3 regions of the Streptomyces sp. NPDC032198 genome follow, and region 3 is predicted to be linked to each of the others. Evidence: riboswitches for the same ligand, from Rfam matches in the RefSeq annotation. Region 3 holds a riboswitch; each other region holds the start of a gene.

Region 1 (9,752 bases), on a different contig from region 3:
TCACTGCACACCGTCTTCGAGGGGCTCTACCGCAGGATGGTCCTCTCGGTCGGGCCGCTGTACCGCGTGCCGACCCAGGGGAACCGCCGCTTCCAGAGCGCGCTCGCCGATCTGCACTCCCTGGTCGACGAGATCATCGCCGAAGGCAGGGCGGCGGGTGAGGGCCAGGACGATCTGTTGGCCGAAATGCTGCGGGCGCGCGATGAATCAGGGCAGCCGCTCAGCGATCAGGAGGTTCACGACCATGTGATCTCGCTTGTCGTGGCGGGTGCCGAGAATATCGCGTCGACCTTGGCGTGGACGTTCCAGCTGCTGGCCGAACACCCCGCGCAGGAAAGGCGATTGGTTGAAGAAGTAAATGCCGTCGCGCCGGATCGGGAGATCACATTCGCCGACCTGAGCGACCTTCCGCACACCCGGAATGTCGTCACCGAGGCCATGCGCATACAACCGGCCGCCTGGATATTCACCCGCAGGTCGGTGGGAGAAACCAACCTGGGCGGCTACCGCATTCCGGCCGGAGCCGACATCGTCTACAGCGTGTACGCGATGCAACGCGATCCGCGTTCCTTCGAGCAGCACCTGGAGTTCGACCCGGACCGCTGGAATCCGGAACGCGCGGGCGACGTACCGGAGTTCGCGATGATGCCGTTCGGTACCGGTAACCGCAAGTGCCCGGGAGACCATTTCAGCCTGGCGGAACTCGCCATCATCCTGGCGACGGTGGCCCCGAAGTGGCACCTGACGCCGGTCGCGGAGACCGACGCCGACGCGAGGATCGGCATCACGCTACAGCCGAAGAGGGCCGTTCTCCGGGCCGAGAGGCGCTGACGGCCGGTCCGCGGAAGGTGCGGCGGTAGGCGTTCGGCGTGGTGCCGAGCGCCCGCAGGAACTGGTGGCGCATCGCCGCCGCGTTGCCGAAGCCGGCACGCCCGGCGATCGCCTCCACGGTCTCGTCCGAGCCTTCCAGCAACTCCTGCGCCAGGAGCACGCGTTGGCGCAGGAGCCAGCGGTAGGGCGTGGTGCCCGTCTCCTGCTGGAAACGGCGCGCGAAGGTGCGCGGCGACATGTGGGCGCGGTCGGCGAGCTGCTCGATGGTGATGTCCGCGTCCAGATGGCGCTCCATCCAGGCGAGCACCCCGCCCACGGTGTCGCACGCCGTGCGCGGCAGCGGACGCTCCACGAACTGGGCCTGGCCACCATCGCGATGGGGCGGTACGACCATGCGCCGGGCGATGGCGTTGGCGACCTCGGTGCCGTGCTCCTGGCGCACGATGTGCAGGCAGGCGTCGATGCCGGCCGCGGTGCCCGCCGAGGTGATGACCGGGCCCTCGTCGACGTACAGGACGTCGGGCTCGACCTCGGCGCGTGGATGGCGCACCGCGAGCTCCGTGGCGTGCCGCCAGTGCACGGCGCAGCGGCGGCCATCGAGCAGGCCCGCCGCGCCGAGGACGAAGACGCCGGAGCAGACCGAGAGGACGCGCGCCCCACGGTCCACCGCGCGGCGCAGGGCGTCGAGCAGCTCCTCCGGGAAGTCGCGGTCCACGAACGACTGACCTGCGGGAACGGCGATGAGATCGGCCTCTTCGAGCCGGTCGAGGCCGTACGGGGTGGAGATCGAGAACCCGGCGTGGTTGCGCAGCGGCCCGCTCTCCGCGGCGACCACCGCGAAGTCGTACACGGGCAGGTCCTCGTCGCTGCGGTCGAGGCCGAACACCTCGCAGACGACACCGAGTTCGAAGGGATTCACGCCGTCGAGCAGCACGACGGCCACGTTCTTCAGAGCGCCGGTCCTCAGCATGCCTGCCAGTCTGCCGCAGGGTTGGCAGTAAGTCGATGCTGTGTGGCAGTCCTGCCACTGACGCTTCCGTCCGGCCCGCAGGACAGTGAGGACATGAACGCAATCACCGATTACGCGACCGTCCTGACCGTCCTCCTCCTGCTGGCCGCACCCTCGCTCGTCGGGTACGTCCACGACCGCCGGATCGACCGCGAGCTGCGCGAGGCGGAACGCGCCCCGCGCAGCCCGGAGGGGCGGGCGGCCCTAGAACTCGTCGTCGAAGGAGACCGAACCCTCGACCGCGACCTGGTAGGCCGAAGGGCGCCGCTCGAAGAAGTTGGTCAGCTCCTGGACTCCCTGAAGCTCCATGAAGGAGAACGGGTTTGAGGAGCCGTAGACCGGCGCGAAGCCGAGGCGCTGGAGCCGCTGGTCGGCGACGCACTGCAGGTATTCACGCATCGAGTCGGTGTTCATGCCCGGCAGGCCCTCGCCGCACAGGTCGCGCGCGAACTGCAGCTCGGCCTCCACGGCTTCCTTGAGCATGTCCGTGACCTGCGTCTGCAGCGCGTCGTCGAAGAGCTCGGGCTCCTCCTTGCGGACGGTGTCGACGACGTCGAAGGCGAAGCTCATGTGCATCGTCTCGTCGCGGAACACCCAGTTGGTGCCGGTGGCCAGGCCGTGCAGCAGACCGCGTGAGCGGAACCAGTAGACGTACGCGAAGGCACCGTAGAAGAAGAGCCCCTCGATGCACGCGGCGAAGCAGATCAGGTTCAGCAGGAAGCGGCGCCGGTCGGCCTTGCTCTCCAGGCGGTCCATCTTCTCGACGGAGTCCATCCACCGGAAGCAGAACTCGGCCTTCTCACGGATGGAGGGGATCTCCTCCACCGCGTCGAAGGCCGCGGCGCGGTCCTCCGGGTCGGGCAGATAGGTGTCGAGCAGCGTCAGATAGAACTGGACGTGCACGGCCTCCTCGAAGAGCTGACGGCTCAAGTAGAGCCGCGCCTCGGGGGAGTTGATGTGCTTGTAGAGCGTGAGCACCAGGTTGTTGGAGACGATCGAGTCGCCGGTCGCGAAGAACGCGACCAGACGGCCGATCATGTGCTGCTCGCCCGGCGAGAGCTTGGCGAGGTCGGCGACGTCCGAGTGGAGGTCGACCTCCTCGACGGTCCAGGTGTTCTTGATCGCGTCCCGGTAGCGCTCGTAGAAGTCCGGGTAGCGCATGGGGCGCAGGGTCAGCTCGAAGCCCGGGTCGAGGAGGTTCTTCTCGGCGTTCGTGGTGGAGCTCATTACTGGCAGGCCTCGCAGGACTCGGGGTTTTCCAGGGAGCAGGCGACGGCTTCTTCGGCTGTTGCCTGCGCAGGTACAGGGGCGGGGGCGGCTTCGGCGGTCTGGCCGGCCGCCGCGCGGGCGATGCGGGTCGCCGGGCGCGAACGCAGGTAGTACGTGGTCTTCAGACCCTGCTGCCAGGCGTACGCGTACATCGAGGAGAGCTTGCCGATGGTCGGCGTCTCCAGGAACAGGTTCAAGGACTGCGCCTGGTCCAGGAACGGCGTGCGCGCGGCGGCCATGTCGATCAGGCCGCGCTGCGGGATCTCCCACGCGGTGCGGTAGAGGTCGCGCACCTCGGCCGGGATCCAGCTGAAGCCCTGCACGGAGCCGTTGGCCTCGCGCAGCGCCTCGCGGGTCTGGGCGTCCCAGACGCCGAGCCGTTTCAGCTCCTGCACCAGGTAGGAGTTGACCTGGAGGAACTCACCGCTCAGCGTCTCGCGCTTGAAGAGGTTGGAGACCTGCGGCTCGATGCACTCGTAGACGCCCGCGATGGACGCGATGGTGGCGGTCGGCGCGATGGCGAGAAGCAGCGAGTTGCGCATGCCGGTCGCGGCGATACGTTCCCGCAGCGCGGCCCAGCGCTCCGGCCAGGTCAGCTCGACGCCGTAGTGGTCGGGGTGCAGGACGCCGCGCGCGGTGCGGGTCTTCTCCCAGGCGGGCAGCGGGCCATTGCGCTCGGCGAGGTCGGCGGACGCCTCGTACGCGGCGAGCATGATCCGCTCGGCGATGCGGGTGGAGAGGGCACGCGCGGCGGGGGAGTCGAAGGGCAGCTTCAGCTGGAAGAAGACGTCCTGCAGACCCATGGCGCCCAGGCCCACCGGACGCCACCGGGCATTGGAGCGCCCGGCCTGCTCGGTCGGGTAGAAGTTGATGTCGACCACCCGGTCGAGGAAGGTGACGGCGGTGCGGACGGTCTCGTCGAGCCGCTGCCAGTCGATGTCACCGGCGTCCGTGTCCACGAACGCGCCGAGGTTCACCGAGCCCAGGTTGCAGACGGCCGTCTCCCCGTCGTCCGTCACCTCCAGGATCTCCGTGCAGAGGTTGGAGGAGTGGACCGTGTGGCCGGGCTCCGCCGTCTGGTTGGCGGTGCGGTTGGCGGCGTCCTTGAACGTCATCCAGCCGTTGCCGGTCTGCGCGAGGGTGCGCATCATGCGGCCGTAGAGGTCGCGGGCCGGGATGGTCTTGCGGGCGAGCCCGGCGGCCTCGGCCTTGCGGTAGGCGGCGTCGAACGCGTCGCCCCACAGGTCGACGAACTCGGGCACGTCGGCCGGCGAGAACAGCGACCAGTCCTGGTCGGCGGCGACCCGGCGCATGAACTCGTCCGGGATCCAGTGCGCGAGGTTGAGGTTGTGCGTGCGCCGCTGGTCCTCGCCCGTGTTGTCGCGCAGCTCCAGGAACTCCTCGATGTCGGAGTGCCAGGTCTCCAGGTAGACCGCGGCCGCGCCCTTGCGCCGCCCGCCCTGGTTCACGGCGGCGACGGAGGCGTCCAGGGTCTTGAGGAACGGCACGATGCCGTTGGAGTGGCCGTTCGTTCCGCGGATCAGCGAACCGCGGGCGCGGATGCGTGAGTACGAGAGGCCGATGCCGCCCGCGTGCTTGGAGAGGCGCGCGACCTGGTGGTAGCGGTCGTAGATGGAGTCCAGCTCGTCCAGGGGCGAGTCGAGGAGGTAGCAGGAGGACATCTGCGGGTGCCGGGTGCCGGAGTTGAAGAGCGTCGGCGAGGACGGCAGGTAGTCCAGACGGCTCATCAGGCGGTACAGGGAGGCGACCTCGTCCAGGGCGCGGACGCTGCCGTCCTCGGCGAGGCCGCTCGCGACGCGCAGCATGAAGTGCTGCGGGGTCTCGATGACGTGCCGGGTGATCGGGTGCCGGAGCAGATAGCGGCTGTGCAGGGTGCGCAGGCCGAAGTAGCCGAACCGGAAGTCGGCGCCGTCCTCCAGGGCGGCCTCCACGAGACCGTCGAGGCGCTCCGCGTGGTCGGTGACGAACGCGGCGGTGCGGTCCGCGATCAGGCCCTCGCGGTGTCCCACGGCGACCGAGTCGGAGAAGGAGCGCACGCCCTGCGACGCGGCCTCGTCACGGATGCTGAGGCTGAGCAGCCTGGCCGCGAGCTGCGAGTACGTCGGGTCCTCGGAGATGAGCCCCGCGGCCGCCTCGGTCGCCAGCTCCCGCAGCTCCGCCAGGTCCGCGCGGGCCGAGCGGCCGCGCAGCGCGGCGGCGGCGACTCTGCCGGGGTCGGCGTCGGGGAGGTCGGCGGTGAGGTCGGTCAGGGTACGCAGCAGCGCGGTTCCTGGGCCGTCGGCGGTCTGCTGACCGTCGGTGGTCTGCGCTGACGCAGGTTCGGCTGGCGCGATGGTCACGTGGAGCACTCCCTCGCTCGGCTCTGGGCCCGCGGAGGGATGAGTGACACACGGGCGCCCGCCCCTGGGCAGGGCTGCGCTCCGCGTCCACCAGCCCATTCCACGAGGCCCGGACGACGTTGGCACCCGGACCGGTCGGAACGGGCGCGCTGCCGACAGGTCTTCGGACTGGAGAGCACGACAAATGCGTACTCGTACACCGTTGCGGGACAGTTCCGGACTTGCACCGGATTCCCCTGCGGCGACAGCGAGCACGAGCATACATCTTGTGCTGGCTCTGAGCGGCAGCCCCACATCTTGTGTCGGTGCACACATACGCGGCGCGGGCCGCCGGAGGAATCCGGCGGCCCGCGCCGCGTGTTGGGTACCGCGTTCGGAGAGAGGCTCAGTGCCCGCCCGGCGCTCCCGCCGTGGCCGGCGGCAGCTCCTCCACGACACCCGGGTCGCCCGCGTCCGCCGTGTAGTCCCCGGGAGACGTCTCGTCGATGCCGTCAGGGGCCTTCATGGCGCGCAGGACGAAGGTCATGACCACGGTGACCACCACGTTCAGGACGAACGCCGTGAGGCCGATGTAACCGATCTCACCGATGCCGGGGATCTCGTCGGACGAGCCGCCGAAGTGCTTCTGCGTCGGCGACGCGACACCGTACGCGGCGACCGTGCCGTAGATCATGCCGATCGCCCAGCCGGCGAGCAGCGCCCAGCGGTGGAACCACCGCGTGAACAGGCCGCCGACCAGCGCGGGCATCGTCTGGAGGATCCAGATGCCGCCCAGGAGCTGGAAGTTGATCGCGACCGTCTTGTCCATGGTGAGGACGAAGGCGAGCGCGCCGACCTTCACCAGGAGCGAGACCAGCTTGGAGACCTTCATCTCCTGCTGCGGGGTCGCGTCCGGCTTGAGGAAGTCCTTGTAGATGTTCCGGGTGAAGAGATTCGCGGCCGCGATCGACATGATGGCCGCCGGCACGAGCGCGCCGATGCCGATCGCCGCGAACGCGACGCCCGTGAACCAGTCGGGGAACATGTTCTCGAACAGCTGCGGAATCGCCAGCTGCCCGTTCTCCACCTTCACCCCGGCCGCGATCGCCATGAAGCCGAGCAGCGCGAGCAGGCCCAGCATCAGCGAGTAGAGCGGCAGGATCGTGGTGTTGCGGCGGATCACGTTGCGGCTCTTGGAGGAGAGCGTCGCCGTGATCGAGTGCGGATACATGAACAGCGCGAGCGCGGAGCCGAGCGCGAGCGTGGCGTACGTCCACTGCCCGGCCTCGCCCGGCGCGAGGCCCGCGACGGGCTTGCCCGCGGCTTCGTTGGTCGCCGAGAACTTGTCGCTCGCCGCCCGGAAGATCTCGTCGAACCCGCCGAGCTTGATCGGGATGTAGATGATCGCGACGGCGATGACGAGGTAGATCAGACCGTCCTTCACGAACGCGATCAGCGCGGGGGCGCGAAGACCGGACGAGTAGGTGTACGCGGCGAGCACCGCGAACGCGATCAGGAGCGGCAGGTCCTTGATGAACCAGTTGGTGTCCGGACCGCCGCCGACGCCCATGACGTCGAGCACGGCCTGGATGCCGACCAGCTGGAGCGCGATGTACGGCATCGTGGCGAGGATGCCGGTGACCGCGACGGCCAGCGAGAGCCCCTTCGAGCCGAAGCGCCCGCGCACGAAGTCGGACGTGGTCACGTAGCCGTGCTTGTGCGAGACGGACCAGAGGCGCGGCAGGAAGGTGAAGATCAGCGGGTAGACGAGGATCGTGTACGGCACCGCGAAGAAGCCGGCCGCGCCCGCCGCGTAGATCGCCGCCGGGACGGCCACGAAGGTGTACGCCGTGTACAGGTCACCGCCGAGCAGGAACCACGTGACCCAGGTGCCGAACGACCGGCCGCCCAGGCCCCATTCGTCCAGGCTCTCGGTCTCGGCCTTGCGCCAGCGCGCGGCCAGGAAGCCCATCGCCGTGACGGCGGCGAAGAAGAAGATGAAGACGGCGAGGGCGATGCCGTTGACGCCGCCTGTGTCCGCTGCGAGCACGTTCATCGGGTCGCACCCCCCTGGGCCTGCTCGGCCTTGCGGACGCGCTGGTCACGCTGCCACAGCTTGTAGGCGATCATCGTCAGCACGGTGGAGATGAGGACCCACAGCATCTGGTACCAGTAGAAGAACGGGATGCCGATGAAGGTCGGGTCGACCTTCGCGTAGGAGCTCACCCAGAGCATCGCCACGAACGGCGCGACGAGACAGAGGGCAATGACCACGCGGACCGGCGTGATCACCGGTCTGCTCACTTCAGGCGCATCTGACACTTCGCGGCTCCGCTCCCTCGCTTATCCCACCTTTAACGTGCGGGAAATCTAAGCGAGAGGATTGATCTATGGAACCCCCGTCCGGATACCGGACGGGTGCCGAATGGGTGCCGGATGGGTCAACGCGCCTGCTCAGCAGCAGCGGAACCCCTGTCGCGGGTCTGACTCCTGCCGGTCCGTCCGCATTCGCTCGAACTCCCTCCGGGAGGGTACGGATGCCCCCGGATGCGTCTTGTGTGCGTGCTCCACATACCGGTCGTACGCGGACTCGTCGGTCAACTCCCGCGCGTACCACCGGACCCAGCGCAGCCCCCGCAGCACCCAGGTCATTTCGTGAGCTCCGCCTTCTCCTCCCGGGTCGGGATGAGCCCGGCCGGTGCGGTCAGTCTGGACTCCACGTATTCGGCCTCGCTCAGCTGCGTCGACTGCGGGTTGCGGACGTGCTTCACGCAGATCCGGGCGGCGTCCGCGATCACGATGACGATGAGCAGGGCGAGCACGGCCGAAAGGACGCCGTCCACGGTGGAGTTGGTGACGACGGTGTGCATGTCGTCCATGGTCTTGGCGGGCGGCAGGACTTTGCCCGCGTCGATGGCGTCCTGGTAGTTGGCGCGCTGCTGGAAGAAGCCCACGCGCGGGTCGCTGGAGAACACCTTCTGCCAGCTCGCGGTGAGCGTCACCGTCGCGTCCCAGGCGAGTGGAATCCCGGTGATCCAGGCCCACTTGAGGCGTCCGGACTTCACCAGGAGCGTCGTGCAGACGGCGAGGGCGACCGCGGCGAGGAGCTGGTTGGAGATGCCGAAGATCGGGAAGAGCTGGTTGATCCCGCCGAGCGGCTCGTGCACGCCGACCCACAGGAAGTAACCCCACAGACCCGTGACCACCGCGCTGGTGATGATGAGTCCGGGCTTCCAACTGACCCTCTTGAAGGGCTTGTAGACGTTCCCGAGCATGTCCTGGAGCATGAAGCGGCCCACGCGGGTGCCCGCGTCGAGCGCGGTCAGGATGAACAGCGCCTCAAACATGATCGCGAAGTGGTACCAGAAGGCCCGCATGGAGCCGCCGGTGACCTTCGAGAAGATCTCGGAGACGCCGACCGCGAGCGTGGGCGCGCCACCGGTCCGCGAGAGCAGCGAGGACTCCTCGACGTTCTTGGCGGCCTGCGCGAGATCGGCGGGGGAGATGGAGTACCCGAAGCCGGCGACCGCCTGGCTCGCGGCCTGGACGTTGTCCCCGATGACGCCCGCGGGCGCGTTCATCGCGAAGTACAGCCCCGGGTCGATGATGCTGGCCGCGACGAGTGCCATGACCGCGACGGCCGACTCCATCAGCATGGAGCCGTAGCCGATCATCCGGACCTGCGTCTCCTTCTGGATCATCTTCGGCGTCGTGCCCGAGGAGATCAGCGCGTGGAAGCCGGACAGGGCCCCGCAGGCGATGGTGATGAAGACGAACGGGAAGAGCGAGCCCGCGAAGACGGGCCCGTCGCCGCGCGAGGCGAAGTCGGTCACCGGGTCCATCTTGAGGGTCGGCAGCGTGATGACGACGCCGAGCGCGAGCAGCAGGATCGTGCCGATCTTCATGAACGTGGAGAGGTAGTCGCGCGGCGCGAGCAGCATCCACACCGGCAGGATCGAGGCGATGAATCCGTACGCCACCAGCCAGATGACCAGCGTCGACGGCGCGAGCGTGAAGGTGTCCGCGAGGGACGACTCGGCGACCCAGCGCCCGGCGACGAGCGCGAGGAGCAGCAGCGCGATCCCGATGAGGGAGACCTCGCTGACCCGCCCCGGCCGCAGGACCCGCAGGTAGAAGCCCATGAGCAGGGCGATCGGAATGGTCATCGCGATGGAGAAGGTGCCCCAGGGTGAGTCCGCGAGCGCGTTGACGATGACGAGGGCGAGTACCCCGAGCAGGATGATCATGATGGCGAACGCGGCGAGCAGCGCGGCGGCCCCGCCGAAGGGGCCGATCTCCTCGCG
Region 2 (9,752 bases), on a different contig from region 3:
ACCACGGTCGTCCCCGCGTCCCGCAGGCCTTGCAGAGTGGTCAGGAGGCGCTCCTGGCCGTCGGGGTCGAGCCCCGCGGTCGGCTCGTCGAGAATCAGGACGCGGGGGCGCATCGCCACAGCGCCCGCGATGGCCGTCCGTTTCCGCTGGCCGTAGGAGAGCAGATGCGTGGGGCGGTCCGCCAGGGCGCTGATGTCGAGCGCGGCGAGCGCCTCGGCGACCCGGGCCCGCACCTCACCGTCCGGCAGCCCCAGGTTCAACGGCCCGAAGGACACGTCCTGTTCGACCGAGGCGGCGAACAACTGGTCATCCGGGTCCTGGACCACCAGTTGAACGGTCGTACGCAGCCGGGTGAGGCTCTTGCGGTCGTACGTCACCGGGGCTCCCCCGACGGTCAACCCGCCCCGGTCCGGCCGGAGTCCGCCGCTCAGCAGCCGCATGAGGGTGGTCTTGCCGCTGCCGTTGCGCCCGAGCAGCGCGAGGGCGCGCCCTTCGGTGACGTCGAAGTCCAGGCCGCTGAGCACGGTGGGCCCGTCTTCGTACGCGTAGGAAGCGGCACGCAGAGCGACCAGGGACCCGCCCGGATCACTGGAGGCGCGCGGCTCGCTCAGGGAGGAAGCCTTCATGGAAGGAGCCATTTCAGTACGAGGGTGAGGGCCGCGAGGCCCGTGAGGAGGACCGCGCTCGCGGCCACGAAGCGCCGGGAGATCCGGGCCTCCGGCACGAGCACCCGCAGGGTTCCGTCGTACCCGCGTCCGGCGAGCCCGGCCTGCAGCCGGGTGGCCCGGTCGAAGGCCCGCACGAACGCGGTGGCCCCAAGACCGCCGAGGGAACGCCAAGTCGCGGCGCGGGTGGTGTGGCCGAGCCGCGCGGCCTGCGCCTGCCGAATACGGCTCATGGAGTCCAGGAGCAGGAAGCTCATCCGGTACATGACGAGGGCCACGTCGACGACGGGCGCCGGCACGCCCGCCTTCACCAGGCGGGGCAGCAGGTCCGACATGGGTGTGGTGAAGGCGAAAAGCAGGACGCCGAGCGAGGCCGCCGACGTGCGCAGGAGCAGACCGCCCGCTCTCGCGGGGCCGCCGTCGGCGAGCGTGACGAACCCTTCGGGCCCGCCGAGTTGGACGATCAGGGTCAGGGCGCCGGTGACGCAGAAGCCGAGCGGTACGCGGTAGGCGCGCCACAGTTTGCGGGGCGGCACACCCGCCGGTCCGAGCAGCACGGCGAGCGCGGCGACGAGTACGAGGGCGGCGCCCGGCCAGGGCGGCAGGGAGACGGCAAGGACAGTGAGGCCGAGCCCGAGCACGGCTTTGTCCACGGGGTGGCGGCGGCGCCAGGGACTGCTGTGCGCCGCCGCGTCAATGGGCAGCACGCGGGATCAGACCTGCTCGGTCTCGGCCCGGGTGCTGTCCGCGTCGGCGGTCCGTCCCTCGGTCCGTTCGGCGGTTCCTTCCGCGGTCTTCTTCGCGGGGGCTTCCTTCGCCAGCGCGATCTCCGCGCCCTGACGGCGTCCCTTGCGCAGACCGAAGTAGTACGCGAGGACGCCCGCGCCCAGCGCCGCCTGCAGCGCGAAGAGCGCCGACTCGATCTCCCCGGAGGGGGGTTCGTACAGCGGTGAGAACCAGGGCTTGTAGTCCGGCTCGATCTCGGTGATCGCGGTCTCGGCCTGGGAGTCGGCCCCGGTGAACGGCTCCTTCTTGTCGTCGCCGAGGCCGAGCGCCAACGGCAGCACCGCGAGTGCGGCGACGATGACGAGGAGCAGGGTGTTGATCTTCGCGTTCCGGCTCATCAGGCGCTGGCCCCCGACTCCGTCTTGGTGTCCGTCTTCTCGGACTTCGCGTCCGCCTTCTTGCCCTGCAGCAGGACGCCGAGCCGCGTGAGCTCGCCCTTGCTGGACTGCACGAGCAGCCGCATCACCAGGACCGTGAGCAGTCCCTCGCTGACGGCGAGGGGGATCTGCGTGACGGCGAAGATGCCGCCGAACTTGCCCAGGGCGCCGATGAATCCGCTGCTGGGGTCCGGGAAGGCCAGGGCGAGCTGGACGCTGGTGACGCAGTACGTGGAGAGGTCGGCGACGAACGCGCCGAAGAACACGGCGACCATGAGCGGCGCGTCGAACCGCTTCAGGAGGCGGTAGACGGCGTATCCGGCCCATGGCCCGACGATCGCCATGGAGAAGACGTTGGCGCCGAGCGTGGTGAGACCGCCGTGGGCGAGCAGCAGGGCCTGGAACAGCAGCGTGATGGTGCCGAGCACCGTCATGATCGGCGGCCGGAACAGGATCGCGCCGAGCCCGGTGCCCGTCGGGTGCGAGCAACTACCTGTGACGGAAGGGATTTTCAGTGCGGAAAGGACAAAAGTGAAGGCTCCGGAGGCGCCCAGGAGCAGAGTGCTCTCAGGGTGCTCCTTGACCTCACGGGTCAGGGAGCGGACTCCGTGGACGACGAACGGCGCGGACGCTACGCCCCAGGCGATCGCGTGCGCCGGTGGGAGGAAACCCTCGGCAATGTGCATGGCTAAGCAGACCCTCTCCAGCACCTCGTGGATGGACAACGTGCCTTGGCCGGTCTCCTGGCTGACGGGTCGTACCGACCGGACTCCGCCTTCCCGGGTGCGTGTGCACCCAGTGGCTGCCGCGAGGGCTGGAGCCGGACTTCCCGATCACAGTGGCGAGGGCCGCACCGGCATCACACCGGATTTCCCGAGCACCAAGGCGTGGTGACCATAGTGCGCATCCGAGTTTCCTGACAACTTGTGGGGTCGCCCCACCTGTGGCACGCGCGAGCGCACCCGACCAGGGGCGTACGCCCCTGGTCAGCCCCTGTGCATCGGCCCGTGCACCCCTGGCACGGGCCACACTTCGCGGGCGGCCGCCACTTCTCCGCCGCGCGGCACCGCGAGCGTCCGGGCGGGGTGGCGGGGCCCGAGGAAGACGACGACGCCTTTGCCGTCTGGCGAGGGGTGGGTCGCCTGGGTCCAGCCCTGGCGCTCGTAGAAGCCCATGGCCTGCGCCGACCGGACCGAAGTGAGCAGCCAGACGCGGCCGTTGGGAGCACCGGCGGCCATCGCCGCCAGCAGGACGGCCCCGATCCCGGCGCCCTGCGCCGTGGGCCGCATGGCGAGTTCGTCTATCTCACGGGCCCCGCACAGCCACGACCGGGCGCGCTCGGCGCCGAGTCCGGCCGCCGCCTGCGGATAGCAGCGGTCGGCGGGAAAAGGGTCGGGCGTGGTCCACCCGGTGGTGAATCCGACGACGTCCGCCCCTTCCAGGGCGATCGCCGAGGTGAACCCGGGACGCCGTATGTCGTCGCCGAGCCGGACCATGAATTCCGCCACTCTCTCCTCGTCCTCGTGCCAGGGCGGCACGCGGAAGGCTTCGGCGTAGACGGTGCGCAAGGCGGCGCCGTGCGCGAGGAGTTGATCGCCGCGCAGAAGCCGGACTTCCGCCGCCATCAGGCGGCCCTCGCCGCGGCCGCCCCCGGCCGCAGGGCCGCGTACGTCAGAGGGGCGGACGGGTCGATCGACATGTCCCAGGGCGCGGGCTCGGCCCCGGCCCGTACGAGCAGGTCGCCGACGGCGGCGATCATCGCGCCGTTGTCCGTGCACAGGGTCATCGGGGGCACGCGCAGCCGTACGCCTTCGGCCGCGCACCGCTCCTCGGTGAGCGCACGCACCCGCGAGTTCGCGGCGACACCGCCGACCACGACGAGGGTGCGGACGCCGTGATCCCGGCAGGCGGCCAGCGCCTTGCGGGTCAGTACGTCCGCGACGGCCTCCTGGAGCGAGGCCGCGCCGTCGGCCACCGGCAGTTCGCGCCCCGCGTGCCCCTCGGCCCAGCGCGCGGCTGCCGTCTTGAGTCCGGAGAAGGAGAAGGCGTACAGGTCGTCCTTCGGTCCGGTGAGCGGGCGCGGGAAGGCCACCGCACGCGGGTCGCCGCTGCGGGCCGCACGGTCGATGGCGGGGCCGCCCGGGTAGGGCAGGCCAAGGACGCGGGCGACCTTGTCGAAGCACTCGCCCGCCGCGTCGTCCAAGGTGTCCCCCAGGTGCACGATCGGATCACGGGCCAGGTCCCTGACGAGCAGCAGCGAGGTGTGCCCGCCGGAGACGATCAGGACCACGCAGGGATCGGGCAGCGGGCCGTGCTCCAGCGTGTCGGCGGCGACATGCCCGGCCAAGTGGTGCACCCCGTACAACGGGACGTCGAGCGCGTACGCGAGGGTCTTCGCCCCCGCGAGGCCGACCTGCAGCGCGCCGGACAGGCCGGGACCCGTGGTGACCGCCACCGCTCCGATGTCGGAGAGCTTCAGGTCCGCCTGGTCGAGGGCGTTTTGGACGACCGGGGCGAAGGAGTGCAGATGCGCTCGTGCGGCGATCTCGGGGACCACGCCGCCGAACCGGGCGTGCTCGTCCATGCTGGACGCCACCGCATGGGCGAGCAGCCGCCCCTGCGCGACGATCCCCGCTCCGGTCTCGTCGCAGGACGACTCGATCCCCAGCACAATGCGCCCCGTTGCCACCGGCGTCTCCTCCACCCACAGACTTTCTGCCTGTGAAGTGTAGTTGCAACCAATATGCAATAAGACCTCCGGTCGGTGCCCCCACCGCCGGGTGGCTCCGTGTCTCACCTCACGGTCCGGAATGTGATCAGTACTGCCCAAGACGCCGATCCACCCTCTAGCCTGATGTGTGCAGCTGGTTCGCCCTGCCCGCCAGGCAGACGCGTCGCAAGAGGGAACCCGGTGGAAATCCGGGACTGCCCCGCAGCGGTGAGTGGGAACGACCGCCGTCATACGCACTGGGTCCGTCGCGGACCCGGGAAGCGACGGTCAGTAGGAACCTGCCTCGGCAGGTGTGCCCGCGAGTCCGAAGACCTGCCCGTTGCCCGTACGTGATCCCTCATGTGCGGACATCCCGGTGACCTCGTGGGCGGGTCGGCGTACAGATCAGGTGGAGCACCGCGCCGGTGGCGCGCGTCCGGTCCGCCCGGTCCGTCATCCCTTCGCGTCCGTGTCCCGTCCCCGGGATTCTCAGGAGTCATCTCGCGAAGGAGATTTCCGTGACAGCGAAGTCCGCAGCCGCGGCAGCACGGGCCACCGTGTACGGCTACCCCCGCCAGGGCCCCGACCGGGAGCTGAAGAAGGCTATCGAGGGCTACTGGAAGGGCCGCGTCAGCGCCGACGCCCTCCGGGAGACCGCGGCGATGCTGCGCCGGTCCACCTGGCGGCAGCTCGCCGACGCGGGCATCCATGAAGTGCCGACGGGCGACTTCTCGTACTACGACCACGTCCTGGACGCCAGCGTCATGGTCGGTGCCGTCCCGCAACGGCACCGCGAGGCCGTCGACACCGACGCGCTCGACGGGTACTTCGCGATGGCCCGCGGTACCCAGGACGTGGCGCCGCTCGAGATGACCAAGTGGTTCGACACCAACTACCACTACCTCGTGCCGGAGCTCGGTCCCGACACCGTCTTCACCGCCGACTCCGCCAAGCAGGTCGCCGAGCTCAAGGAGGCCGTCGCCCTGGGCCTCGCCGCGCGCCCGGTCCTTGTCGGCCCGGTGACCTATCTGCTGCTCGCCAAGCCCGCGCCCGGCGTTGCCGCCGACTTCGAGCCGCTCACGCTCCTCGACCGGCTGCTGCCCGTGTACGCCGAGGTCCTCGCCGATCTGCGGGCCGCGGGCGCCGAGTGGGTGCAGTTGGACGAGCCCGCCCTGGTCCAGGACCGCACCCCGGCGGAACTCAACGCCGCCGCCCGCGCCTATCGCGACCTGGGTGCCCTCAGCGACCGCCCTCAGCTCCTGGTCGCCTCCTATTTCGGCCGGCTCGGCGACGCACTGCCCGTGCTCGCCAAGGCGCCGGTCGAGGGACTCGCCCTGGACTTCACGGAGGCCGCCGCCGGCCAGCTCCAGGACCTCGCCGCCGTCGGCGGGCTGCCCGGCAGGCGTCTGGTCGCGGGCGTCGTCAACGGCCGGAACATCTGGATCAACGACCTGGAGAAGTCCCTGGCCACGCTGGGCACGCTCCTGGGTCTCGCCGACCGGGTCGACGTCTCCGCATCCTGCTCGCTGCTTCACGTCCCGCTGGACTCCACCGCCGAGCGGGACATCGACCCGCAGGTCGCCCGCTGGCTGGCCTTCGCCCGCCAGAAGACCACCGAGATCGCCACACTGGCCCGTGGCCTCGCCCAGGGCACGGGCGCCATCACCGCCGAACTGTCCGCCAACCGGGCCGACCTGGCGTCCCGCTCGGGGTCATCCCTCACCCACGACCCGGCGGTACGCTCCCGCGTCGCCGCCGTCACCGCGTCCGATGCCCGGCGCGCCCACGCCTACCCGGAGCGCGCGGCGGCCCAGCGAGCGCGCCTTGGACTGCCCCAACTGCCCACGACGACCATCGGCTCATTCCCACAGACCACCGAACTGCGCACCGCTCGGGCCGACTTGAGAGCGGGCCGCATCGACACGCACGGCTACGAGGAGCGCATCCGCTCGGAGATCCGCGACGTCCTCACCTTCCAGGAGAAGGCGGGCATCGACGTCCTGGTGCACGGAGAACCCGAACGCAACGACATGGTCCAGCACTTCGCCGAGCAGCTCACCGGCTATCTCGCCACGCAGCACGGCTGGGTCCAGTCGTACGGCACGCGCTATGTGCGCCCGCCGGTCCTCGCGGGCGACATCTCCCGGCCCGAGCCGATGACGGTGCGCTGGACCTCGTACGCCAACTCCCTCACCGACCGCCCCGTGAAGGGCATGCTCACCGGTCCCGTCACCATGCTCGCCTGGTCCTTCGTCCGCGACGACCAGCCGCTCGGCGACACGGCGCGCCAGGTCGCCCTCGCCCTGCGCGACGAGGTCAACGACCTGGAGACCGCGGGCACTTCGGTCATCCAGGTCGACGAGCCCGCACTGCGCGAGACGCTCCCCCTGCGCGCCGCCGAACACACCGACTACCTCGACTGGGCCACGGAATCCTTCCGCCTGACCACCAGCGGCGTACGGCCGGACACGCAGATCCACACCCACATGTGCTACGCCGAGTTCGGCGACATCGTCCAGGCCATCGACGACCTCGACGCCGACGTCATCAGCCTGGAGGCCGCCCGCTCGCACATGCAGGTGGCCCGCGAGCTGGCGGAGCACGGCTATCCGCGCGAGGCGGGGCCGGGCGTCTACGACATCCACTCCCCGCGCGTCCCGAGCACACAGGAGGCAGCGGCCCTGCTGCGCAAGGGACTTGAGGCCATCCCCGCCGACCGGCTGTGGGTGAACCCGGACTGCGGCCTCAAGACCCGGGGCTGGCCCGAGACCCGGGCCTCCCTGGAGAACCTGGTCGCGGCGGCACGCGAGGTGCGGGCGGAGCTGCCCCCACGCCCATGACCTGAACGCGCGGAACGGGGCGGCCGTTCGAGGGGGAACGGCCGCCCCGTTCCTGGCTGGAGCGAGCAGCGTGGGGGCATCTCCTGGATGAGGGGTGGCGAGGAGGTCTCGGCGGCGCACGCCCTGCTCCAGCTCTGGGCGGCCCGGCACGAGGGGCCCGCAACGGCTGCCTCGGAACTGCACCGCATCACTGTGCAGAGAGCGCTGCGCAGCCTGCCCGGATCGGAGCCGGAGTTCCAGGACTTCATCGAACGCTACCTCCGTACCGTGCTCCACGAGTTGCGGGAGATGGGCCGTCACCCGTATGAGCCATGCGCGACAACAGCCCGTGCAGCGTCTCGCGTTCCTCCGGGCCGAGTGCCGACAGGAGTTCGTCGGTGACGCCGCGGGCCGCCTCGTGCGATGCGCGCAGGAAGTCGTGGCCCGCGGGGGCGAGGACGACGATGCGACGGCGTCGGTCGTCGGGGGCGGGGCGGCGTTCGACGAAGCCGAGACGTTCCAGGTCGTCGACCAGGCCGACGATCGCGCTGGGGTCGTGACCGAGCTCCTGGCTCAGCTCCCGCTGCGCCGCACCCTCCACGGTGGCCAGATGGCGCAGCAGTGCGTAGTGGCGCAGGCGCAGGCCGGATCTCTGGAGCACCGCGTTGAAGAGCTGGCCCGAGCGCAGGCCCAGACGGTAGAGCAGGTATCCCGTGTCGCCGTGGAGGCCCCGCGTCCAGGGCGCGCCCTCGTCGACGGTTCCATCCTCCACGGGCTCGGCGGTGCTCTTCCGACTCGTCATGAGGGGCGCTCTCCCTGATCGGTGGTGCGCGGGCGGCTCTGTTTCCTCTCTTCTGCCCGCCGGCCCCTCTTTTCTCGCTGCCCGTCAGGGATTGTTCAGATAGGTGAGGACGGCGAGGACCCGCCGGTTGTTGTTGTCGTCATCGGTGATGCCGAGCTTGCCGAACAGGGACGTCGTGTACTTGCTGATGGCGCTGTCGCTCAGGAAGAGCCGCCGGGCGATGGCCTGGTTGGACAGCCCTTCGGCCATGAGACCGAGCACGGAGTGCTCGCGTTCGGTGAGCCGTTCGAGCAGCCGGCCGGACGACCCGCTGGACAGCAGCTTCGCGATGACGGCCGGGTCCATGGCGGTTCCACCCGCGGCGACGCGTTCCAGGGCATCGATGAACTGGTCGGCGTCGAACACGCTCTCCTTGAGGAAGTAGCCGATGCCGCCGGTGCCGTCGGCCAACAGCTCCCGGGCGTAGAGCTGTTCGACGTACTGGGAGAGGATCAGGACCGGCAGACCGGGCAGTTCGGCGCGTGCGGCGATGGCCGCCCGCAGGCCCTCGTCGGTCTGGGTCGGCGGCATCCGCACGTCGACGACGGCGACGTCCGGGCGCCAGGTCAGGAGCGCGTCGAGCGTCTCGGGACCGGTTCCCGCCGTGGCCACCACCTGGTGTCCGCACGCCTCGATCAGGCGGACCATTCCGTCGCGCAGGAGGTAGAGGTCTTCGGCTACAACGATTCGCATGGCACCACTATTCTCACGCGGGTCGGCCCGCCTGCCGGGCTGGTGATCTCCAGGGTGCCGTCGAAGACCGCGAGCCGGCGGCGCAGCCCCGCCAGTCCACCGCCGACGCGCGCGTTCGCCCCGCCCCGACCGTCGTCCTCGACGTCGACGACGAGGCCGGTGCCGTCCCACGCGACGGCGATCCGTGCCCGGGTTGCCCGGGCGTGCTTGACCGCGTTGGTGAGCAGTTCGGCGATCCCGAAGTACACGGCGGACTCGATGGGCGGGTCGAGCCGCAGCCGGACGTCGGAACTGACCGTCGCTTCGACCGGGCAGTCCAGGGCGAGGGCGCGTACGGCGTCGATGAGGCCTCGGTCGTTGAGCACCGGCGGGGTGATGCCCCTGACCAGTTCGCGCAGCTCGGTCAGGGACGTCGTGGCGCCCACCCGTGCCTCCCGCATCAGCGCCCTGGCCTGCTCGGGGTCGCTCTCCATCAGCTTCTCCGCGGTCGCAAGGGAGAGCCCGAGCGCGACCAGGCGGGCCTGAGCCCCGTCGTGCAGGTCCCGCTCGATCCGGCGGATCTCGGCGGCCTGCGCGACCGTCGTGTCCGCCCGCTGCGCCGTCAGCTCGTCCACCCGGTCCGCGAGGACCATCGCGGCCGACGGCCGCAGGAAGCGTACGGTCACCGGCTCGACGACCCGCCAGGCGTACGGAGCGCTCCCGAGGGCCACGACCAGGCCGAGCGCCCCGAAAAGGCGTGCGCCGATGGCCGGTTGGCCGAACCCCAGGATTGCCACCGCGGCACCGGCGGGCGGGACGGCCGCGACCAGGCCCGCGGTGAACGGCACGATCCCCGTGAAGCGCAGGTCACGCCAGTTGGCC
Region 3 (9,752 bases):
TCTTCACCGGTGCCGCCGTCGCGGTGGTCCTGATGGCGGCGACGCTGCTGGTCCTCTTCGCCGTCTCCCGCATCCGCACGCGCGCCTCCTATCGCTGAACTCACCCCCGTCCCACGGTTCTTCAAGGAGTACGAAACGTCATGTCGCGTCACCCCCGAACCCGCACCCGCACGCTCGCCGCCGTCTCCGGCAGCCTCGTCCTCGCCGGATCCCTCACCGCGTGCGGCGGCGACTCCGCCGCCTCCGACGCGAAGGAGGTCACCGTCTACAGCGCCGACGGCCTCAAGGGCGAGAACGGCGACGGCTGGTACGACCAGGTCTTCAAGGACTTCGAGAAGAAGACCGGCATCAAGGTGAACTACGTCGAGGGCGGCTCCGGCGAGATGGTGCAGCGCGCCGTCCGCGAGAAGTCCAACACGCAGGCAGACGTCATCATCACCCTGCCGCCGTTCATCCAGCAGGCGGACGAGAAGGGCCTGCTCCAGGCCTACAAGCCCGAGGGCTCGGACCAGGTCGACGGCGCCGACAAGGCCACCGACGGCAAGTGGACCTCCGTGGTGAACAACTACTTCGGCTTCATCTACAACAAGAAGGAGCTCGGCGGCGGCAAGGCCCCCAAGACCTGGGAGGACCTCACCGACTCCGCGTACAAGAACAAGGTCCAGTACTCCACGCCCGGCGTCGCGGGCGACGGCACCGCCGTGCTCATCAAGGCGATGCACGACTTCGGCGGCAAGAAGCCCGCCATGGATTACCTGAAGAAGCTCCAGACCAACAACGTCGGTCCCTCCGCCTCCACCGGCAAGCTCGCGCCCAAGGTCGACAAGGGCGAGCTCCTCGCCGCCAACGGTGACGTCCAGATGAACTACGCCCAGTCCAAGGACATGCCGAACCTCGGCATCTGGTTTCCCGCCAAGGAAGGCGGCAAGTCCACCACCTTCGCGCTGCCCTACGCGGCCGGCCTGGTCAACAAGGCCCCGCACAACGCCAACGCCAAGAAGTTCCTCGACTACCTGCTCAGCCAGAAGGCGCAGCAGCAGGTCAGCGAGATCGGCGGCGGTTTCGCGGCCCGCAAGGACATCAAGGCCACCGACGCGAACGCGGTCGCCCTCGACAAGATCGTCGACGGCGTCGAGATCTTCGAGCCGGACTGGACGGACATCTCCAAGAACCTCCAGACGTACGTGGAGGACTGGAAGTCGGCCACGGGAAGCTGACCCCGGTCGTGCGCAGCTGACCTCAAGTTCACCTGGTTCCACGAGAGTTCACCGTTCGCCCCCTGGCCCCGGGGTGTTAGGTAGCGAAAGGATAACGGGTATGGACCCAACGCCACTGGTTCTCCAGGGGCGTTGGCGTGTGCCATGCCGCTCACCCCCACCCCTTCCGACTGGAGGACCACGTGTCGCAAGGCATGACCCGCCGCTCGCTCCTCGTCTCCACCGCCGCCCTCGCGGTGGCCGCAGGGCCCCTCGCCGCCGTCGCCAGGGCCGCGGCCAAGACCCCCCAAGGCCCTGGTCATCGGCCTGGACGGCGCCCTGCTGAGCAGAATCAAGGACGCCGACGCACCCGCGCTCAAGGGCCTGATGGCCGCGGGCCTGACCGCGCCGAGCAGCCTCTACTCCAACCCGCTCGCGCCCACCTCGTCGGGCCCCGGCTGGTCGACGCTCATCACGGGCGTGTGGCCCGACAAGCACAAGGTCGTCAACAACGAGTTCACCGGGCACAACCTCGCCGCGTACCCGGACTTCATGACCCGGATCGAGGCCGCGAAGCCGAACCTGCGGACCTACGCCGTCGCGTCCTGGAATCCGATCACCGACATCATCTTCTCGGCGAAGGTCGACGCCCGCGTCTCCACGCCGTCCGCCGAGTACGACACCGGGACCACCGCCCGTGCCGTCGCCGAGGTGAGGAGCGGCAATCCCGACGCGGTCTTCGTCCAGCTCGACAACATCGACCACGCGGGCCACGACAGCGGCGCCGCGAGCCAGGCCTATCTCGACGCGATCCACGGCGCCGACGCCCAGGTCGGCCAGATCGTCGCCGCGGTCAAGTCCCGTGCCACGTACGGCGAAGAGGACTGGCTCATCATGATCACCGCCGATCACGGGCACACCGACGCGGGCGGTCACGGCGGTTCGAGCCGGCCCGAGCGCCAGACCTTCATGATCGCCACCGGCGGTACGGTCACCCCGGGTTCGGTCCGCCACGACGTCCGCATGCCCGACATCGCCGCGAGCGCGCTCGCCCACCTCGGCATCGCGATCGACCCGGCCTGGGGCCTGGACGGGCACCCGGTCCAGCAGCCCACGGCGGACGCGTTCGACGCCCTGCGCGCCAAGCTCACCGGACCCGTCGACGAGACCGGCATCGGCGCCGGCGTCATCGGCTTCACGCACACACCGCCGAGTGGCTGGAGCGTCGACAACTCCCGGATGGGCACCGGCGGCATCACCGAGTGGCGCGGCTGGTCCTTCACCACGGACGAGTTCTGGACGAAGGCCCAGCGCGACCAGCAGCGCGAGAACAACATCCGCGCCCGGAACGTCTTCGCGGTGGCGGACGGCGACGAGTGGACCGACAAGTCCTTCTCGGGCACCTTCGACTCGACCCTGGTCAGCCCCGCGTACGAGGTGCGGGGCGGCGCACGGGCCACCCTCACCTACACGACGTACTACCGCCAGGAGGCCCCGCAGAAGGGCGAGGTGCTCGTCTCGTACGACGGAGGGGCCCCCGTCGCCGTGAAGGCGTACACCGCGGACACCCCCTCCCGCGTCGAGAACATCGCCCTCCAGGTGCCCGCGGGAGCCAAGAGCGCGCAGGTCCGCTTCCGGTACACCGGCGGGAACAACTGGTATTGGGTGATCGACGGGGTCACGATCACCGCTTCCTGATTAGGCTGAGGGGCGTCGGCACAGAGCTGTCCCGGCGCCCCTGGCCTCACCCGTTCATCGCAGACCGCAGGAGTGCACCCCATGGCAGAGCGCAAGCCCATCGAATCGTGGCTCACCGACATGGACGGCGTGCTCATCCACGAGGGCGTCCCGATCCCCGGCGCCGACTCCTTCATCAAGCGGCTCCGCGAATCCGGTAAGCCCTTCCTGGTCCTGACGAACAACTCGATCTACACCGCCCGCGACCTCCAGGCCCGCCTGAACCGCATGGGCCTCGACGTGCCCGTCGAGAACATCTGGACGTCGGCGCTCGCCACCGCGAAGTTCCTGGACGACCAGCGCCCCGGCGGCACCGCGTACGTCATCGGCGAGGCGGGCCTCACCACCGCCCTGCACGACATCGGGTACGTCCTGACCGACCACGACCCGGACTACGTGGTGCTCGGCGAGACCCGTACGTACTCCTTCGAGGCCATGACCAAGGCCGTGCGGCTGATCAATGGCGGGGCCCGCTTCATCTGCACGAACCCGGACGAGACCGGCCCCTCCATGGAAGGGCCGCTGCCCGCGACCGGCGCCGTCGCCGCGCTGATCACCAAGGCCACCGGGCGCAGCCCCTACTTCGCGGGCAAGCCGAACCCGCTGATGATGCGGACCGGTCTGAACGCGATCGGGGCGCACTCCGAGACCAGCGCCATGATCGGCGACCGCATGGACACCGACATCCTCGCCGGCCTCGAGGCCGGAATGGAGACGTTCCTGGTGCTCACGGGCCTGACGTCCCGCAAGGACATCGACCAGCACCCGTTCCGGCCCTCGAACGTCGTGGACTCGATCGCAGACCTCGTCGACCGCGTGTGACCACCCGTTTGCCGCACACGGGAGGCGTGAGCAGCAGCCGCGCGTGAACCTCGGAACAGGAGGTTCACGATGCGTAGAGGTTCACTCACCCTTCGTGGCATAGCCGGGGCCGCGGTCCTCGCCGCGCTCCCCGTCGTCGCCACGACGCCCGCACACGCCCACGACGAGGGCAAAGTGCACGCCACGGTCTCCCCGGCCAGCGCCGCTTCCGGGGCCAAAGTGGAGATCAGCGTCGATGGCTGCGACGGGACGACCGGTTCCGCGGGGTCCGGGGCGTTCACGGGCGACGCGAAGCTCACCGGCAGGGACGGCGACAAGTACTCCCTGAACGGCTCCGCCACGATCAGGGACGGCGTCACCGGCTCGTACGACGTCACCATCGTCTGTGACGGCCACCCCCACCAGGGCGCGGGCACCGTACGCGTCGTCCAGCACCACTCCGAGCCCGTGTCACCGGTCCGCGCGGGCGGCGGCGGCACCGCCCAGCTCGCCGCGCACACCGAGGAGGCGGGCCCCGGCACCCGGCACGCGGTGATCGGCCTGGTGCTCGCCGGGGTGGCCGCCGTGGCCGTGGCGCTCCGCAGCGTCCGCCGGCGCCGCTCCGAGTGACGGGCGACGGCCGCGATGTCGGACCATGAGGGATCGGCAGGGCACGGGCGCTTCCTCACCGGGGTCGCCTGGGCCCTGGTGCTGGTCGGCCTCTGGCTGTGGGGCAGCGAGATCACCGACGTACGGGGCGGTGTCTCGGAGCCCACGAACGGCGACGTGGCGGCGGTGGGCCGCCCCTTCGCCGTCGAACTCCCGGACGCGCACGAGCCGCTCGGAGCCGCCAGGCCGCAACGCGTCGACATCCCCTCGCTGAAGGTGCGGGCACCCGTGATCAGCCGCGGCCTCGACCCGGAGGGCGCCATCGATCCGCCGCCCTTCGAGCAGGCGGAATCCGTCGGCTGGTACGGCGGCGGGACGCGCCCCGGAGCGGCGGGTACGTCCCTGCTCGTGGGCCACGTCGACACCGAGACGCGCCCCGCGGTCTTCTACGACCTCAGCGCGGTGCGCCCCGGCGAGAAGGTCAGGGTGACCCGGGACGACGGCTCGGTCGCCGAGTTCACCGTGGACGACGTCCAGGTCCTCAGCCGGGACCGCTTCGACGCGAAGAAGGCGTACGGCCCCCACGAGGAGGGCCGCGCCGAGCTCCGCCTGATCACGTGCGGCGGCTCGTTCGACCGGGCGACCAAGACGTACTCGGCGAACGTGGTGGTGTCGGCCTACCTCACCGGGGTGGGCCCGTAGAGGCGGTGCCGGGGCGCGAGCGCACTCCCGCCGCGCTCGCGCCCACGGCGGCCCCTTCCCGGGCGGCCCGCAGTCCCAGGCCTCCGAAGACCGCCGCGAACACCGCCCACAGCAGGGCGTGCGAGGCGACCGAGAGGACGCGGAAGTCCCACAGGAGCACCGCGTCGACCGGGACCGGGTCGGGATTGTCCGGGAGCAGGAAGAGCACGGCGAGCACGGCGACCGTCGTGAGGGCCGCCGCGGTCTGCCGCACCGGGTCGGGTCTCTCCGACAGGCGTACGTACACCTGCCGGACCAGGAGCATGCCGAGGACGCCGATCGCCACGGACGCGAGCCACATCGCCTGGCGGTCACCGACCGTGCCCGCGTCGCCGACGCCCGGCGGGTTCGCCGGGTAGCGCAGACCGGGCAGCAGGGAGACGGCGAGGAAGGCCGCCCCCGCGAAGGCGAGGGCACGCGGCCACGGGTGCGCGTACGGATCGCGGCGGTGCACCAGGGCGTACGCCACCGCGCAGAGGACGCCGACGGCGAGACCGGCGACGAGTGCGGTGACCACCAGGCCCGCGTGCTGGGTCGAGCGCGTGAAAAGCTCCTCGTGGTGCTGCGTGTGCTCATGGCCGGCCGACCGCTTCTCCTCGGCGCGGATCGCCCGGTCCATCAGCGGCTCGGCGAGGAGCAGCGAGAAGAGACCGGCCGCGAGGCCCGCCGTTCCTCCCGCCACGAGACCCCGCCCGAGCAGGGGCAGTACGGGCGAGGGCGCGGAGGATGGCATGGTGCCGTGTCCGTCCCCGGTCAGTGGCACGGGGCACCGAAGAGGTGCCGGCCGTCGTGCGCGAACTCGTGGAGATAGCTGCCGGTCGCCGAGATCAGCGAGCCGTTGTCGAGGAAGAGCGCGTAGAGCGCGATCAGCGCGATGATGGCCGCGGCCGAGGCGATGAGCCAGTCGCGGGTCTGGACCGTGGCGGCCCGGGCCGCCGTCCTGTCGGTGTGCGGTGCCGCGGTGTGCAGTGCCATGTCGAAGCGTCTCCTTCTGGGGTTCCACGCCCCGAAGCAGGAGTACGACGGCTCAGTTCCTGGCTTCCACACACCACTTGGGCGTCCGGTCACAGTGGCGGGACCGCCCCGGAATCGCACCGGGTTCCTGTCAACCGTCGCCTCGATGTATGGACTTGTCGTCCCGGAGAGTCCCAGTTGGTCATGGACACTGTCAACGGTCCCGGTACAACCAGGGCCCGGTCGGCGGCCCGCTCCCCCCGGAGCCGTCGACCGGGCTGGTCCTCGACCGCGCGCGCACGAGCTGCGGGAGTAACCCGGCGCCGGCGCGGGAGGTTCGATGGCCAACCCCGCTGTGCGGGATGGACGATCAGGCCGGGGGCTTGGGCCGTTGTGACGACTCTAGAACGGATGAGCGCTGGAGCCTAGGGGTGGATTGACGCCAAGTCGCGAGCCGCTTCCTCTCTGTGATCACCGCAGGTGGTGGGAGTTCCCGGGACGACCTTCAGGATGGCTCGGACCAACCGCCGCGCAGCGCCGCGTCGTCGAGCGATCCCTTGATCACGTCAATGGCGACCAGGTCCATGACCAGCCGTTCTCTGCGCGCGTACCGCCGCAGCGCGTCAAAGGCGTCGTCCACCCCGGTATGCCAGCGTTCGGCGAGCATGCCCTTGGCCTGTTCGATGCGTACGCGGCTGGTCAGGGCGCCCTGGAGCTGGGTGGCGAGGGTTCGATACCGCGTGTAGGCACGGTGGTTGTGCAGGCCCACCGCGGCGGCGTCGGCGATGGCCTGCGCGAGCCGCAGCTCGTCTTCGGCGTGCGGGCACCGGGAGGTCTCGGGCACGAAGACGTTGAGCGCCCCGAGCAGGGTCTCGCGCTGGCGCAGCGGCACCGCGTACGTCACCCCGATCCCGTGGCGCCGCGCCAGCGCGGTGAACTCCGGCCAGCGCTGGGCGGGTTCGGCCGCCGTGAGCCGCACCGGCGGCACGGGCAGACCGGTGCCGAGACTCTCCACGCAGGGCCCGCCGCCGTGCTGGACGCCGAGCAGGTCGAGTGCGAGTGCGTGGGGATGGCCGCCGGTGGCGACCGCGGGGGCGCCGAAGCCGTCGAAGATGACCCCGGCGGCGGACGCGTCGAGGAGCTCCACGCAGTGGCCCGCGACCCGGCCGAGGTAGAGCTCCGGGTCGAAGTCGTCGTCCAGGGTGTTCGCGGTCTCCACCAGGACTTGGGCAAGCCGTAGTTCAGAGGTGCGATCCCGCATGATCTCCTCCCCATGAGCGCCGCCCCGCCCACTGCGCCTACCCGTTGACGCCCCGCTGTAACAGGTCTCCTACAGGTCTCCGCAGCGGACGGGCGGGCCTCGTGGCCAGGGTGGGCGTATGTCAGGATTGAGAATCGGACAGTGCACCCAAGGGGGAGTGGATGTACCACAAAGGCACCGGCCGCGGTCATCGGATCGCGGTCAGGGGGTTGCAGGCCGCGGCGGCGTTTGCGGGGGCTGCGCTGCTGCTGTCGGGGTGCTCCTCCGATGACGGCTCGGGCGAGGGGGAATCCTCGGGGCCGGTCAAGCAGCAACCCAAGGGTTCCGACCCGTACTGGGTCAACCCGGAGGGGAACGCGGCCAAGCAGGTCGCCGCGTACGAGAAGGACGGCAAGAAGGACGACGCCGGTCTGATCCGGAAGATCGCCGAGCAGCCCGTCGCCGAATGGATCGTCCCGGAGAACGCGGAGGACCAGGCGCGCGGCTTCACCGAAGCGGCGCAGAAGGCCGACAGGGACGCCCTGATGGTCCTCTACAACATCCCGCACCGGGACTGCGGCCAGTACTCGGAAGGCGGCGCCGCCGACGGCAACGAGTACCGGAAGTTCATCGACCAGGTCGCCGCGGGCATCGGCGACCGCAGGGCCACGGTCATCCTGGAGCCGGACGCCGTGCTCCACATGGTCGACAACTGCACGCCGGAGCAGTTCCACGAGGAGCGGTACGACCTCCTCAAGGGCGCCATCGGGAAGCTCAAGTCCCTGAAGAACACCAAGGTGTACCTGGACGCGGGCAACGCGGGCTGGAAGAACCCGGACTCGCTCTGGGAGCCCCTGAAGTGGTCGGGCGTCGAGCAGGCCGACGGATTCTCGGTCAACGTCTCGAACTTCCAGACCACCGAGGCCAGCACGGAGTTCGGCAAGAAACTCTCGGCGAAGATCGGCGACAAGCCGTTCGTCATCGACACCGCGCGCAACGGCAACGGCCCGTACACCAAGGGCAAGGACACCTGGTGCAACCCGCCGGGCCGTGCGCTGGGCGAGGCGCCCACGACCAAGACGGACGACCCGCTCGTCGACGCGTACCTCTGGGTCAAGCGGCCCGGTGAGTCCGACGGCACGTGCCGGGGCGGCCCGAAGGCCGGCCAGTGGTGGCCCGAGTACGCGAAGGGCCTCGCGGAGGCGGCCAAGTAGAAACGCCTCACAGCGCCCCACGAGAAAGCCGCAGTCGCGACTGCCGGGTGACCGGACAGTTGCGACTGCGGCTTTCTCGTGGTTGCTCGCGCCCCGCTGCGGAGCCGCATATCGACACAGCCCCGCGCCCCTGAAGGGGCTACTTCACGTGGACCCACTTGGCCTTGCTCGGGGTGCCCTGGTCATCCGTCACGAAGAGCATGTACCAGCCCGACTCGACCAGGCTCCGCTCCTTCGGGATCGTCACCGTGACGCCGTCCGCGGACTTCTTCAGGTCCAGGGCGATGGACGTCTGGTCGATGTCCGTGACGTGCGTCGAGGCGCTCGGCCTGATCAGACGGGCCGTCGTGATGGACGAGGCGTGCTGGGTCTTGAACGTCCCCGACCCGCCACGGCTCATCTCCTCGGGACCGCCGGTGAGCTTGGGCTGCGAGCCCTGGTAGAGATACGGCGGGGTGTAGATCTCGATGCGCTGCTCGAAGACGCCGGGCTTGGTGTTGGCCTTGTCGGCGTAGAGCGAGTCGGAGCCGAAGAACATCACGCGGCCGTCGGGCAGCAGGATCGAGCCCGAGTGGTAGTTGCGCCCGACCTCCGGGTCCGCGACCCGCCGCATCTTGCCGGTCTTGGCGTCGTAGATCCGCGCCTGCTTGATGTTCGAGTCACCGCGGCCGCGGTAGTCCTCGGAGCCGCCGGAGATGAGCACCGTGTCGTCGGGCAGGGTCGAGGCCTGCGGGTAACGCGTGCCCTTCTCCAGCTCGGGACCGTCCACGAACTTCGGGCTGTCGTCCTTGAGGTCGACGATGCGCGTCTTCTTGCTGGACTTCTTCGACTCACCGACACCGCCACCGCCGACGACCATGTACTTCTGGTCCTGCGCGGGCGGCAGTTCGACCGTGTTGGAGGTCTCCAGGATGTTCGGGTCGCTCATCCCCGGAATCCCCTTCCAGCTGCCCTTCTCCTCCAGGTCCCAGGTGCCGGGCTTGCGGCCGACGTCATCGGGGCCGTAGCCCGCGTTCGATCCCGAGTAGAAGAGCCTGCCGTTCTCCAGCTGGAAGACCGCGGGGTAGGTCGGGAACTGCCGGACCTGCTTGGTGTACGTCCACTTCTTGGTCTTCGGGTCGTACACCTCGTTCTTGCCCGGGACCAGCTGGCCGATCTCGTCGAGGCCGGAGAGGCTGAGCACCTTGCCGTCCGAGAGCGTGGTCAGCGTGGGGTACCAGCGGGCCTCGTTCATCGGGTCGACCTTGATGTACTTCTCGG

Evidence for each region. A riboswitch is a leader RNA that binds a small molecule or an ion and turns the genes downstream of it on or off. The one in region 3 is predicted to bind cobalamin.
Region 1: it holds a riboswitch for cobalamin, as region 3 does, so the genes downstream of both, AB0E78_RS18435 (ribonucleoside-diphosphate reductase subunit alpha) here and AB0E78_RS24785 (CbtB-domain containing protein) in region 3, are expected to answer to the same signal.
Region 2: it holds a riboswitch for cobalamin, as region 3 does, so the genes downstream of both, AB0E78_RS13245 (energy-coupling factor ABC transporter permease) here and AB0E78_RS24785 (CbtB-domain containing protein) in region 3, are expected to answer to the same signal.

Annotation. Positions count from the first base shown of each region.
Region 1 is NZ_JBEZVL010000006.1:372,172-381,923, forward strand. Features, by position in the region: gene AB0E78_RS18420 (cytochrome P450) at 1-831, shown strand, start outside; gene AB0E78_RS18425 (helix-turn-helix domain-containing protein) at 785-1,801, opposite strand; gene AB0E78_RS18430 (ribonucleotide-diphosphate reductase subunit beta) at 2,045-3,067, opposite strand; gene AB0E78_RS18435 (ribonucleoside-diphosphate reductase subunit alpha) at 3,067-5,469, opposite strand; cobalamin riboswitch at 5,606-5,743, opposite strand; gene mctP (monocarboxylate uptake permease MctP) at 5,855-7,504, opposite strand; gene AB0E78_RS18445 (DUF3311 domain-containing protein) at 7,501-7,770, opposite strand; gene AB0E78_RS18450 (YbdD/YjiX family protein) at 7,903-8,100, opposite strand; gene AB0E78_RS18455 (carbon starvation CstA family protein) at 8,097-9,752, opposite strand, start outside.
Region 2 is NZ_JBEZVL010000004.1:474,480-484,231, forward strand. Features, by position in the region: gene AB0E78_RS13230 (ATP-binding cassette domain-containing protein) at 1-626, opposite strand, end outside; gene cbiQ (cobalt ECF transporter T component CbiQ) at 623-1,372, opposite strand; gene AB0E78_RS13240 (energy-coupling factor ABC transporter substrate-binding protein) at 1,379-1,789, opposite strand; gene AB0E78_RS13245 (energy-coupling factor ABC transporter permease) at 1,789-2,514, opposite strand; cobalamin riboswitch at 2,544-2,742, opposite strand; gene AB0E78_RS13250 (GNAT family N-acetyltransferase) at 2,815-3,453, opposite strand; gene tsaD (tRNA (adenosine(37)-N6)-threonylcarbamoyltransferase complex transferase subunit TsaD) at 3,453-4,517, opposite strand; cobalamin riboswitch at 4,677-4,894, shown strand; gene metE (5-methyltetrahydropteroyltriglutamate--homocysteine S-methyltransferase) at 5,057-7,378, shown strand; gene AB0E78_RS13265 (MarR family winged helix-turn-helix transcriptional regulator) at 7,623-8,159, opposite strand; gene AB0E78_RS13270 (response regulator transcription factor) at 8,244-8,891, opposite strand; gene AB0E78_RS13275 (sensor histidine kinase) at 8,876-9,752, opposite strand, start outside.
Region 3 is NZ_JBEZVL010000009.1:205,533-215,284, reverse strand. Features, by position in the region: gene AB0E78_RS24820 (ABC transporter permease subunit) at 1-98, shown strand, start outside; gene AB0E78_RS24815 (2-aminoethylphosphonate ABC transporter substrate-binding protein) at 141-1,217, shown strand; gene AB0E78_RS24810 (alkaline phosphatase family protein) at 1,512-2,894, shown strand; gene AB0E78_RS24805 (HAD-IIA family hydrolase) at 2,976-3,755, shown strand; gene AB0E78_RS24800 (hypothetical protein) at 3,825-4,364, shown strand; gene AB0E78_RS24795 (class F sortase) at 4,380-5,045, shown strand; gene AB0E78_RS24790 (CbtA family protein) at 5,026-5,817, opposite strand; gene AB0E78_RS24785 (CbtB-domain containing protein) at 5,838-6,059, opposite strand; cobalamin riboswitch at 6,091-6,213, opposite strand; gene AB0E78_RS24780 (ANTAR domain-containing protein) at 6,544-7,299, opposite strand; gene AB0E78_RS24775 (glycoside hydrolase family 6 protein) at 7,461-8,492, shown strand; gene AB0E78_RS24770 (kelch motif-containing protein) at 8,632-9,752, opposite strand, start outside.